Regions from separate parts of the Rhizobium sp. P43 genome, predicted to be linked through region 1. Evidence: predicted binding sites of a transcription regulator. Region 1 holds the regulator's gene; the other holds the start of a gene.
The links. The regulator HrcA, encoded in region 1, represses chaperone genes, less so after heat shock. The targets are predictions, from matches to a motif close to GTTAGCACTCNCNNNNNGNGAGTGCTAAC.
Positions count from the first base shown of each region.

Region 2: a site for HrcA is predicted at 1,792-1,820, ahead of groES (co-chaperone GroES). Genes of this name have one in related genera too.

Region 1 is NZ_CM161539.1:3,235,537-3,240,459, reverse strand. It holds gene rdgB (RdgB/HAM1 family non-canonical purine NTP pyrophosphatase) at 1-455, opposite strand, end outside; gene rph (ribonuclease PH) at 476-1,192, opposite strand; gene hrcA (heat-inducible transcriptional repressor HrcA) at 1,364-2,452, shown strand; gene grpE (nucleotide exchange factor GrpE) at 2,557-3,183, shown strand; gene ptsN (PTS IIA-like nitrogen regulatory protein PtsN) at 3,263-3,727, opposite strand; gene hpf (ribosome hibernation-promoting factor, HPF/YfiA family) at 3,795-4,370, opposite strand; gene rpoN (RNA polymerase factor sigma-54) at 4,593-4,923, opposite strand, start outside.
Region 2 is NZ_CM161539.1:2,708,214-2,713,136, forward strand. It holds gene AC1PUL_RS13630 (TIGR01459 family HAD-type hydrolase) at 1-262, opposite strand, end outside; gene chrA (chromate efflux transporter) at 371-1,729, opposite strand; gene groES (co-chaperone GroES) at 1,879-2,175, shown strand; gene groL (chaperonin GroEL) at 2,245-3,885, shown strand; gene AC1PUL_RS13650 (hypothetical protein) at 4,579-4,923, shown strand, end outside.

The DNA.
Region 1 (4,923 bases):
ACGCCTTCGACTTCGCCCCGGAAGAATTCGGTGTGACCATCCGGCCAGGCGAGGCAGAGCACGCTGACAAAGCGGCAGGTCCGCTGTGAAGCCGACGCGGCCCCGCGCTCCTGCAAGGCCTTCTCGACCTTCTCCATCGCCATCTTGAAATCGCGGCTGCCATCCTCGCGCTCGGCCCAGTTCGCCGTGTAGACGCCGGGCGCGCCGTCGAGAGCATCGATCACCAGGCCGCTGTCGTCGGAAAGGGCCGGCATGCCCGAAGCCTTGGCCGAGGCGAGTGCCTTGATCGCGGCATTTTCTTCGAAAGTTGTCCCGGTTTCATCGGGCTCGACGAAGTTCAGTTCCTTTGCCGACTTGGCCGAGAAGCCGAGCGGGCCGATGAGATCGGCGATCTCGGCGATCTTGCCGGCATTGTGGCTGGCAACAACGATGGTGCGAGTGTCGAGTTTACGCATGGATCTCTCTTTGCGGCCCGTCAGCCGATCGCCTGCTTCTGCAGGGCAACCAGTTCATCGATGCCGTTCCTGGCAAGGCCGAGCAGCGTCAGGAATTCGTCCTGGCTGAAGGGCTTGCCTTCGGCCGTGCCCTGGATCTCGACGATCCCGCCGGAGCCTGTCATGACAAAATTCGCATCCGTCTCGGCCGCCGAATCTTCGAGATAGTCGAGGTCGATGACCGGCTGGCTGGCGAAGATCCCGCAGGAGACGGCGGCGATATGGTCCTTCAGGACCTTCTCGACCTTCACCATGTTGCGCGCTTCCATCCACTTCAGACAGTCATGCAGTGCGATCCAGGCGCCGGTGATCGAGGCCGTGCGCGTGCCGCCATCCGCCTGGATGACGTCGCAGTCGATCGAGATCTGCCGCTCGCCGAGCGCTTCGAGATCGACGATTGCACGGAGAGAGCGTCCGATTAGCCGCTGGATTTCCTGCGTGCGACCGCTCTGCTTGCCAGACGATGCCTCGCGCTTCATGCGATCACCGGTGGCGCGCGGCAGCATGCCATATTCCGCCGTCACCCAGCCCTTGCCGGAATTGCGCAGCCACGGCGGCGTCTTGTCTTCGAGGCTTGCCGTGCACAGCACATGCGTATCGCCGAACTTCACCAGGCAGGAGCCTTCCGCATGCTTGGAAAAGTTGCGCTCGAACGAAACCTTGCGCATTTGATCGGTTTTTCTGCCGGATGGCCGCATTGCAATCTCCTGGGTTGTCTGTTGCCTTCTAAGGACGCAGCCTGTCTTTTGCAAAGAAAAACCATCCCGCAGCGCCGCGAGATCAAGCTGGATCGAATTACCCCTTGGTCATCCAAAAAGCAGTGATTATATTTGTAGCATGAAACCTCTGAGATCTTGTCCGCTCTGATAATGGCATCACCCAAGACGACCGTCGCAGACGTTTCCGCCTCGCTGGACGATCGCTCCAGAGAGATTTTCCGCCGTATCGTCGAAACCTATCTCGACAATGGCGATCCCTTGGGCTCGCGCAATCTCTCGCGTCTCCTGCCGATGTCGCTTTCGCCGGCTTCGGTTCGCAATGTGATGAGCGATCTTGAAGCGCTCGGGCTGATTTATGCGCCGCATGTTAGCGCCGGGCGCCTACCCACCCAGGCAGGCCTGCGCTTCTTTGTCGATGCTTTTATGCAGGTTGGCGATCTCTCCGACGGCGAGCGTGACGAGATTGAACGGCAGATCCGGCCGACCAGCGCCGATCAACCGATGGAAGCACTACTGACCGAGGCAAGCCGGATGCTCTCAGGCCTCTCGCGTGGCGCCGGTCTGGTGATCTCGGCCAAGAACGATCCCGTGCTGAAACATGTGGAGTTCATTCGTCTGGAGCCCACCAAGGCACTCGCGGTTCTCGTTGGAGAAAACAACCAGATCGAAAACCGCATCATTGATCTGCCCGCCGGCGTGACAGCCTCGCAACTGACGGAGGCGGCGAATTTCCTCAACGCAAATCTCTCCGGCCAGACACTTCGGGAACTTCGCGGCCAGATCGAAAACCTCAAAAGCCAGGTTGCGACCGAGCTCTATAGCCTGTCGCAGGATCTCGTGGAACGTGGGCTCGCCGTCTGGTCGGGAGAAGTGGCTGACAAGCAGCCAGCCCGTCTGATTGTGCGCGGCCGCGCCAATTTGCTCGAAGGGCTGGCGGGGTCAGAGGATATCGATCGCCTGCGTCTGCTGTTCGACGATCTGGAGCGCAAGGAAAGCCTCATCGAAATCCTGGATCTCGCAGAAAGCGGTCCAGGCGTTCGGATCTTTATCGGATCGGAAAACAAGCTCTTCTCGCTCTCTGGATCGTCCCTGATCGTGGCGCCCTATCGCGACGGCGAAGACCGGATCGTAGGTGCTGTCGGCGTCATCGGTCCAACGCGCCTCAACTACTCGCGCATCGTTCCTATGGTCGATTACACTGCACAACTGATGGCCAAGCTCTCGCGCGGCCAGCGGTGAGGCAATTTCCCTTCAAACCCTTGATTTTTTCTCGTCAAACCCTGATATCGGGCACGCATTCGAAACCTTTAGCTTCGAAAACGAGACATCATCCGGAGAACGTCATGACCGAAGAAGCCAACAAGAACGGACCTGACGCGGCAGCCACAGAGGCAGAAGCAACCGCGGCCGCCGAAGGTCAGGTTGCAAACGAAAACGAGACCGCAGCCGCGCAGGATATTGATCCTGTCGAGGCCCTGAAGGCCGAAAATGCCGACCTGCGCGATCGCTTCCTGCGATTGGCCGCCGAGATGGACAATCTGCGCCGCCGCACCGACCGCGAAATCAAGGATGCCAAGTCCTATGCAGTCACCGGCTTCGCGCGCGACATGCTGTCGGTCTCCGACAATCTCCGCCGCGCCATCGAAACCCTGCCGGAAGAAGCCCGCGCCGCGGCCGACGCGACCATCACCGCGCTGATCGAAGGTGTCGAAATGACCGAGCGCGGCATGCTGTCGACGCTGGAGCGCCACGGCGTGCGCAAGATAGATGCCGAAGGCCAGAAGTTTGATCCGAACTTCCATCAGGCGATGTTCGAGGTTCCGAACCCGAACGTGCCGAACAACACCGTCGTGCAGGTGGTCCAGGCCGGTTACGCCATCGGCGAGCGCGTGTTGCGCCCGGCCATGGTCGGTGTGGCCAAGGGTGGCCCGAAGACGGAGGCCGTGGCCGAGGATGCGGCCAAGGCCTGACGGGCCGGGGCTGTCATGTTCAAATGAAAAAAGCGCCTTTCGGGGCGCTTTTTTTAGCTCGTGTCAGGATAAGGTCCACTCAAGCAGCGTTAGACGCCTGTTCCTCGTTGAGGAAGGTGTAGATCGCCGACGCAGACTCCGTTGCCCTAAGCTTGGCCACGAGATCCTGATCGCGCAGCACGCGAGCAATCCGCGACAGCGCCTTCAGATGATCGGCGCCGGCACCTTCCGGCGCCAGCAGCAGAAACACGAGATCGACCGGCTGGTCATCGAGGGCCTCGAAATCCACGGGGGTTTCGAGCCGCGCGAAGATGCCGGTGATTTTGCTGATCTTGTTCAGCTTGCCATGTGGAATGGCGATGCCGTTGCCCACACCCGTCGAGCCGAGACGCTCGCGTTGCAGGATCACGTCAAAGATCTCCCGCTCCGGGATGTCTGTGAGCTTGGAGGCTTTGGCCGCAAGTTCCTGAAGCAGCTGCTTCTTGGAATTGACCCGGAGGGCCGGTACGACAGCATCCTGCTGCAGCAAATCTGCCAATGCCATATCAATGTCCTTCATGCTTCAGGCCGAAGCTTGGGCGGCCGCCTGTCGGGGCCGCCCAAGTCAACCGTCAGCCTTTGATGTTGGCGGAATCGATCCACCCGATATTACCGTCATTGCGACGATAAACGATATTCAATTGTTCTTTCCCCGGGCTTCTGAACAGAAGAACCGGTTCGTCGGTCATGTCGAGAGCCATAACGGCTGAAGCCACCGACATGGTCCGCAGCTTCTTGCTGCTTTCCGCCACGATGGTCGGCGCGTAGTCTTCCGGCACTTCGTCATGCTCTTCGGCGACCGAATCCATGACCGTATAAGCGATCTCAACCGGCGGGTTGACCGGCTCTCCGGCATGATGATCCTTCAGCTTGCGCTTGTAGCGCCGCAGACGCTTCTCCACGCGCTCGAAAGCCGTATCGAAGGCCACTTGCGGATCATTGGCCTCGCCTGCCGCATGCAGGTTTGCGCCGGTATCGAGATGCACCAGGCAATCAGCCGAGAAGCGCGACTGCGACTTCGTAACGACCACTTGCCCGGAATACCCTCCGTCGAAGTACTTGGTAACCGCATCCTGGATTCGATCTTCGATCCGCTGCCGGAACGTTTCACCGATTTCCATCTGCTTGCCGGATACACGCACACTCATGGAGTTTCCCTTCTTATGATTGGTTGCGTATCCATTTTACGCCAAGCGACGTCCGCGTCCAAGCTTTTCGAGCGGTTCGGTCAGTCTCTACCTTCGTTTGTCGGGCGTCTTCGAGGGTCTCTCCCTCGGTCAACAGTGTGCGCTGTCGATTGCGGCGCGCTTCTAGCCGCCTTGAGATCGAGAGTCAATCTCCCGTTAATCATTGCGGCGAAAAGGCGCCCTTCAAACAGCCGAAACCTTGGCTAAAGCGCGCTTTTCGCGCCGCCTCTGGACGGAGGAGGGTATGTTCATGGCCTCGCGGTATTTTGCCACGGTGCGGCGTGCGAGATCGACGCCGGATGATTTCAGCTGATCGACGATATCATCGTCGGAAAGGACGGCATCAGGGCTCTCCTTGTCGATGAGCGCGCGGATCTTGTGACGAACGGATTCCGCGGAATGGCTGTCGCCGCCTTCGGCCGAGGCAATCGATACGCTGAAAAAGTATTTGAGCTCGAAGAGCCCGCGCGGTGTCAGCATGTATTTGTTGGTCGTCACGCGGCTGACGGTCGAT
Region 2 (4,923 bases), 530 kb from region 1:
GCGTGACGTCGCCCGAGGTAACGATCCGATCATAGGCGGTGTCGACCACGCCGATGGCGCGAAGCTGGGGGATGACGCCGATCGCGGGCCGCGGGGAATTGGTGATGAGCACCACCGTCAGGCCCTTTGCGCGGGCTGCCGTCAGCGCTTCGCCGGCGAGCGGGAAGGCATCGATACCGTTGTGCAGCACACCCCAGACATCGCAGAGAATGACGTCGTAAGCGTCGGTCACGTCGCCAAGGGTGGAAATGCTGCGGGTCATCGTCTGTCCTGACTCTCAAGGTAAGACGGGTGACATGGCAAAGGACGGGCGGCAAGGCAAGGGGCAAGCGTATCGGAGGCCGAAATTGCCGCGATCTCTCCTTGCGCGTCAGAGCAGGAAATGCGCGGCCAGGCCAAGCGCTCCGGCAACCAGAAGCGTCTTGCCGATGCCGAGGTGGAAGCGGAAGATCATCACGGCGGCCAGGACGGCGATGACGAGGGCCCGCCAGTCGAGGGTGGACCAGACGGGCTGCGGCACAGACAGCGTGAGCGGCCCGAAACCGGCAATCGTGAACGGTGCCACCTGCGTGAAAATCACATGCAGCGCAAACCAGACGGCCAGATTGAGGATCACACCGACGACGGCGGCGGTGATCGCCGAAAGAGCGGCGCTCAACAGCGTGTTGCCGCGCAGACGCTCGACATAGGGAGCGCCGGCGAAGATCCAGATGAAGCTCGGGATGAAGGTGGCCCAGGCAGCAATCAGACCACCGAGCAGACCACCGAGCAGCGGATCGAGCGCCCCGCTCTGGCGGAAACCGGCGAGGAAGCCGACATAGGAGAGAACAAGGACCAGCGGTCCGGGCGTCGTTTCCGCGAGCGCCAGACCATCGAGCATTTCTCCGGGTTTGAGCCAGGCATAGTGATCGACGGCGACCTGGGCGACATAGGCGAGCACGGCATAGGCGCCGCCGAAGGTGACCAGCGCCATCTTGGAGAAGAAGGTCTGGATTTCGGGCAGAGCCGTCTCCGGCAGCAGAAGCCAGAGGAGTGGAAGCGGCGCGAGCCAGACCGCGACCCAGAAGAGGAGTGCCGCAAGCTGGCGGAGCAATGGGGGACGGGCCGTTGCCTCTGGCACGACCGGCACGGCGGCGTTGGACGGCGACGCCTTTGCGTGAAGAAGACCAATCAGCGCGGTGGTCAGAACGACCAGGGGAAACGGGATCGAGAAGAGGAACAGCGCGAAAAAAGCCGCAGCGGCCAGCCAGCGATGAAAGTCGCTCTTCAAGGCCCGCTTGCCGATGCGGATGACGGCTTCGACGACAATCGCGAGCACTGCAGCCTTCAGGCCGAAGAACAGCCCGGCGACAAGGCTCGTGTCCTGGTAGAGCGCATAGAGCGTGGAAAGGCCGAGGATGACGGCAAGGCCGGGCAAAACGAAGAGAAGGCCTGCGACAATGCCGCCCCGCACGCCATGCAGCAGCCAGCCGATATAGGTGGCCAGCTGCTGGGCCTCGGGACCGGGCAGCAGCATGCAGTAGTTCAGGGCATGGAGATAACGGTCTTCGTCGATCCAGCGCTTTTCCTCGACGCAGATCTTATGCATCAGCGCGATCTGTGCGGCCGGCCCGCCGAAAGAGAGGCAGCCGATGCGGGCAAAGGCGGATACGAGTTCTGAAAATGTCGGAGAGGCAGGGCGATCGATCGGAACCTGGGCGTCGTGAATGTCGGTGGGCTTCGCCGGCATGCACCCTTCCTTTTTTCAAACGCGCGCTTGACTCGTCACGAGGCTGTTCTTATCTCAGCCTCGCTGGCACTCCCTGAGGGAGAGTGCTAACAAAATCCGATGTGGTCCCGTCCGGGATCGCGAATGTCATTTGATCGAGGGATTAGACAATGGCAAGCACCAATTTCCGTCCTCTGCACGATCGCGTTGTTGTCAAGCGCGTCGAGTCCGAAGAAAAGACCAAGGGCGGCATCATCATTCCCGACACCGCCAAGGAAAAGCCGGCTGAAGGCGAAGTCATCGCTGTTGGCCCGGGCGCCCGCGACGAAAGCGGCAAGCAGGTTGCCCTCGACGTGAAGGTCGGCGACCGCGTTCTGTTCGGCAAGTGGTCCGGCACCGAGGTCAAGCTCGACGGCGTTGACCTGCTGATCATGAAGGAAGCCGACATCATGGGCGTTATCGGCTGATTTCAGCCGGATACCCGACTTCCTCTTTAACCAATTCACCAATGGGCTAGACGCCCGGGAGTTTTGAACATGGCTGCTAAAGAAATCAAGTTTGGCCGCACCGCGCGCGAAAAGATGCTGCATGGCGTCGACATCCTCGCTGACGCCGTGAAGGTAACGCTCGGCCCGAAGGGTCGTAACGTCATCATCGACAAGTCCTTCGGCGCTCCGCGCATCACCAAGGACGGTGTATCGGTTGCCAAGGAAATCGAACTGGAAGACAAGTTCGAGAACATGGGCGCCCAGATGGTCCGCGAAGTTGCTTCGAAGACCAACGACATCGCCGGTGACGGCACCACCACTGCAACCGTTCTGGCCCAGGCCATCGTTCGCGAGGGCGCCAAGGCTGTTGCTGCCGGCATGAACCCGATGGACCTGAAGCGCGGTATCGACCTCGCCGTTTCGGAAGTCGTCAAGGATCTCCAGGCCAAGGCGAAGAAGATCTCCACCTCGGCTGAAGTTGCCCAGGTTGGCACGATCTCGGCAAATGGCGACACGCAGGTCGGTAACGACATCGCTGAAGCCATGCAGAAGGTTGGCAACGAAGGCGTCATCACCGTCGAAGAAGCCAAGACCGCCGAAACCGAACTCGAAGTCGTCGAAGGCATGCAGTTCGACCGCGGCTACCTCAGCCCCTACTTCGTGACGAACCCGGAAAAGATGGTCGCCGATCTCGAAGACGCGTTCATCCTGCTGCACGAGAAGAAGCTCTCGAACCTCCAGGCCATGCTGCCGGTTCTCGAAGCCGTCGTTCAGACCGGCAAGCCGCTCGTCATCATCGCTGAAGACGTCGAAGGCGAAGCCCTTGCGACCCTCGTCGTCAACAAGCTGCGTGGCGGCCTGAAGATCGCTGCCGTCAAGGCTCCGGGCTTCGGCGATCGCCGCAAGGCCATGCTGGAAGACATCGCCATCCTCTCGGGCGGCACTGTCATCTCGGAAGACCTCGGCATCAAGCTCGAGTCGGTCACCCTCGACATGCTCGGCCGCGCCAAGAAGGTCTCGATCACCAAGGAAAACACCACCATCGTTGATGGCGCCGGTGCAAAGTCCGACATCGAAGGCCGCGTTGCCCAGATCAAGGCGCAGATCGAAGAAACCACTTCGGACTACGACCGCGAGAAGCTCCAGGAGCGCCTGGCCAAGCTCGCCGGTGGCGTTGCCGTCATCCGCGTCGGCGGCTCGACCGAAATCGAAGTCAAGGAGCGCAAGGACCGCATCGACGACGCTCTGAACGCGACCCGCGCGGCCGTTCAGGAAGGCATCGTACCGGGCGGTGGTACCGCTCTCCTGCGTTCTTCCACGAAGATCACCGTGAAGGGCGTCAACGACGACCAGGAAGCCGGCATCAACATCGTTCGCCGCGCCCTGCAGTCGCTGGTTCGCCAGATTGCCACCAATGCTGGTGACGAAGCTTCGATCATCGTCGGCAAGATCCTCGACAAGAACGAAGAAAACTACGGCTACAACGCCCAGACCGGCGAATTCGGCGACATGATCGCCATGGGTATCGTCGACCCGGTCAAGGTCGTTCGCACCGCCCTGCAGAACGCAGCTTCGGTTGCTTCGCTGCTGATCACCACCGAAGCCATGATCGCCGAGCTTCCGAAGAAGGACTCTGCTGGCGGCATGCCGGGCGGCATGGGTGGCATGGGCGGCATGGACATGATGTAAGACCGAAAGGTCCTATGTCTGAGCCATCCGGTTCAGTTACGGAAAGGGCGGCCTTCGGGTCGCCCTTTTCTATTGGTGGTGAGAACCTCGCCAAGACTATAGCGGCATGCGGCGAGATACGGTTGTCGCGCCTTTTCCTCTTCGCTTCAGAGTGTCACATCATTGTTTTGAAGATGTCCGGTGCCCCTCGCGGATGAAAGCGGCGAGGGGAGATTTATTTCAACTTATCCTAATATTTAATTGTACTTGGCGAATCCGATCATTCTGTGCCGAATGGAGACGGAAACCGTTTTCATCGGAAATAAATCGTGGTATCCAGTCGGTTAATTCCGGCGCTTTCAGCGTGTTAATCTTCGGCTTTCTTGTGGGGGAAGGCTGCGGACCAGGCAGTACCAAGAGTACTGTCGTGGCATATGACATGGCTGAGGCCGGAACATTATGCTGCGATTGCGTGTATGCCGATCGGTCGGTCTACCGGCTGGCTGAGCTATGTTTGAAGGCTGTGTTTTCTCGATCAGGGGCGAGGCGACACGGCAGTTTTCGTCGCGTGTGTTTCGAGTGCTGGAGACCGGAAGAACGGGGGACCGTTCCCATGGATACCCCGGCGACAAGCCGGACAGGGATGGCTGCAGGGCAAAACTGTCCGGGCCGGTGGAATATGGGCCAGTTCTGGCTATCGACTTGGGGAACGCCTTGTTCAAAATAGCGAATGCTGATCTTGCGACCACCTTCAAGGTGAGCGAACGGGATGGGGATGGGCTGGCCGACCAGCACCCCTGCCGTTTTGGCCTGTCCGAGGATTGGACCGGCGATCTGACAAACGGATTGTTGAAGCTGGGGAACAATGCCCGCACGCTGCACGGGCTCGACAACCACGAGTGCGGACTGCTGACGGTCATGCGGTGCTATGATGCGGCGGACCGAGCCCATATCCTGAGGCTGTTCGAACAGGCGGCAACGCAGCCATCGCGCTTCTGCTATTCGACCACCATCGTCTCCGTCGGACAGCACCGCCAGCCGGTCTTCTGCATCGGCGAA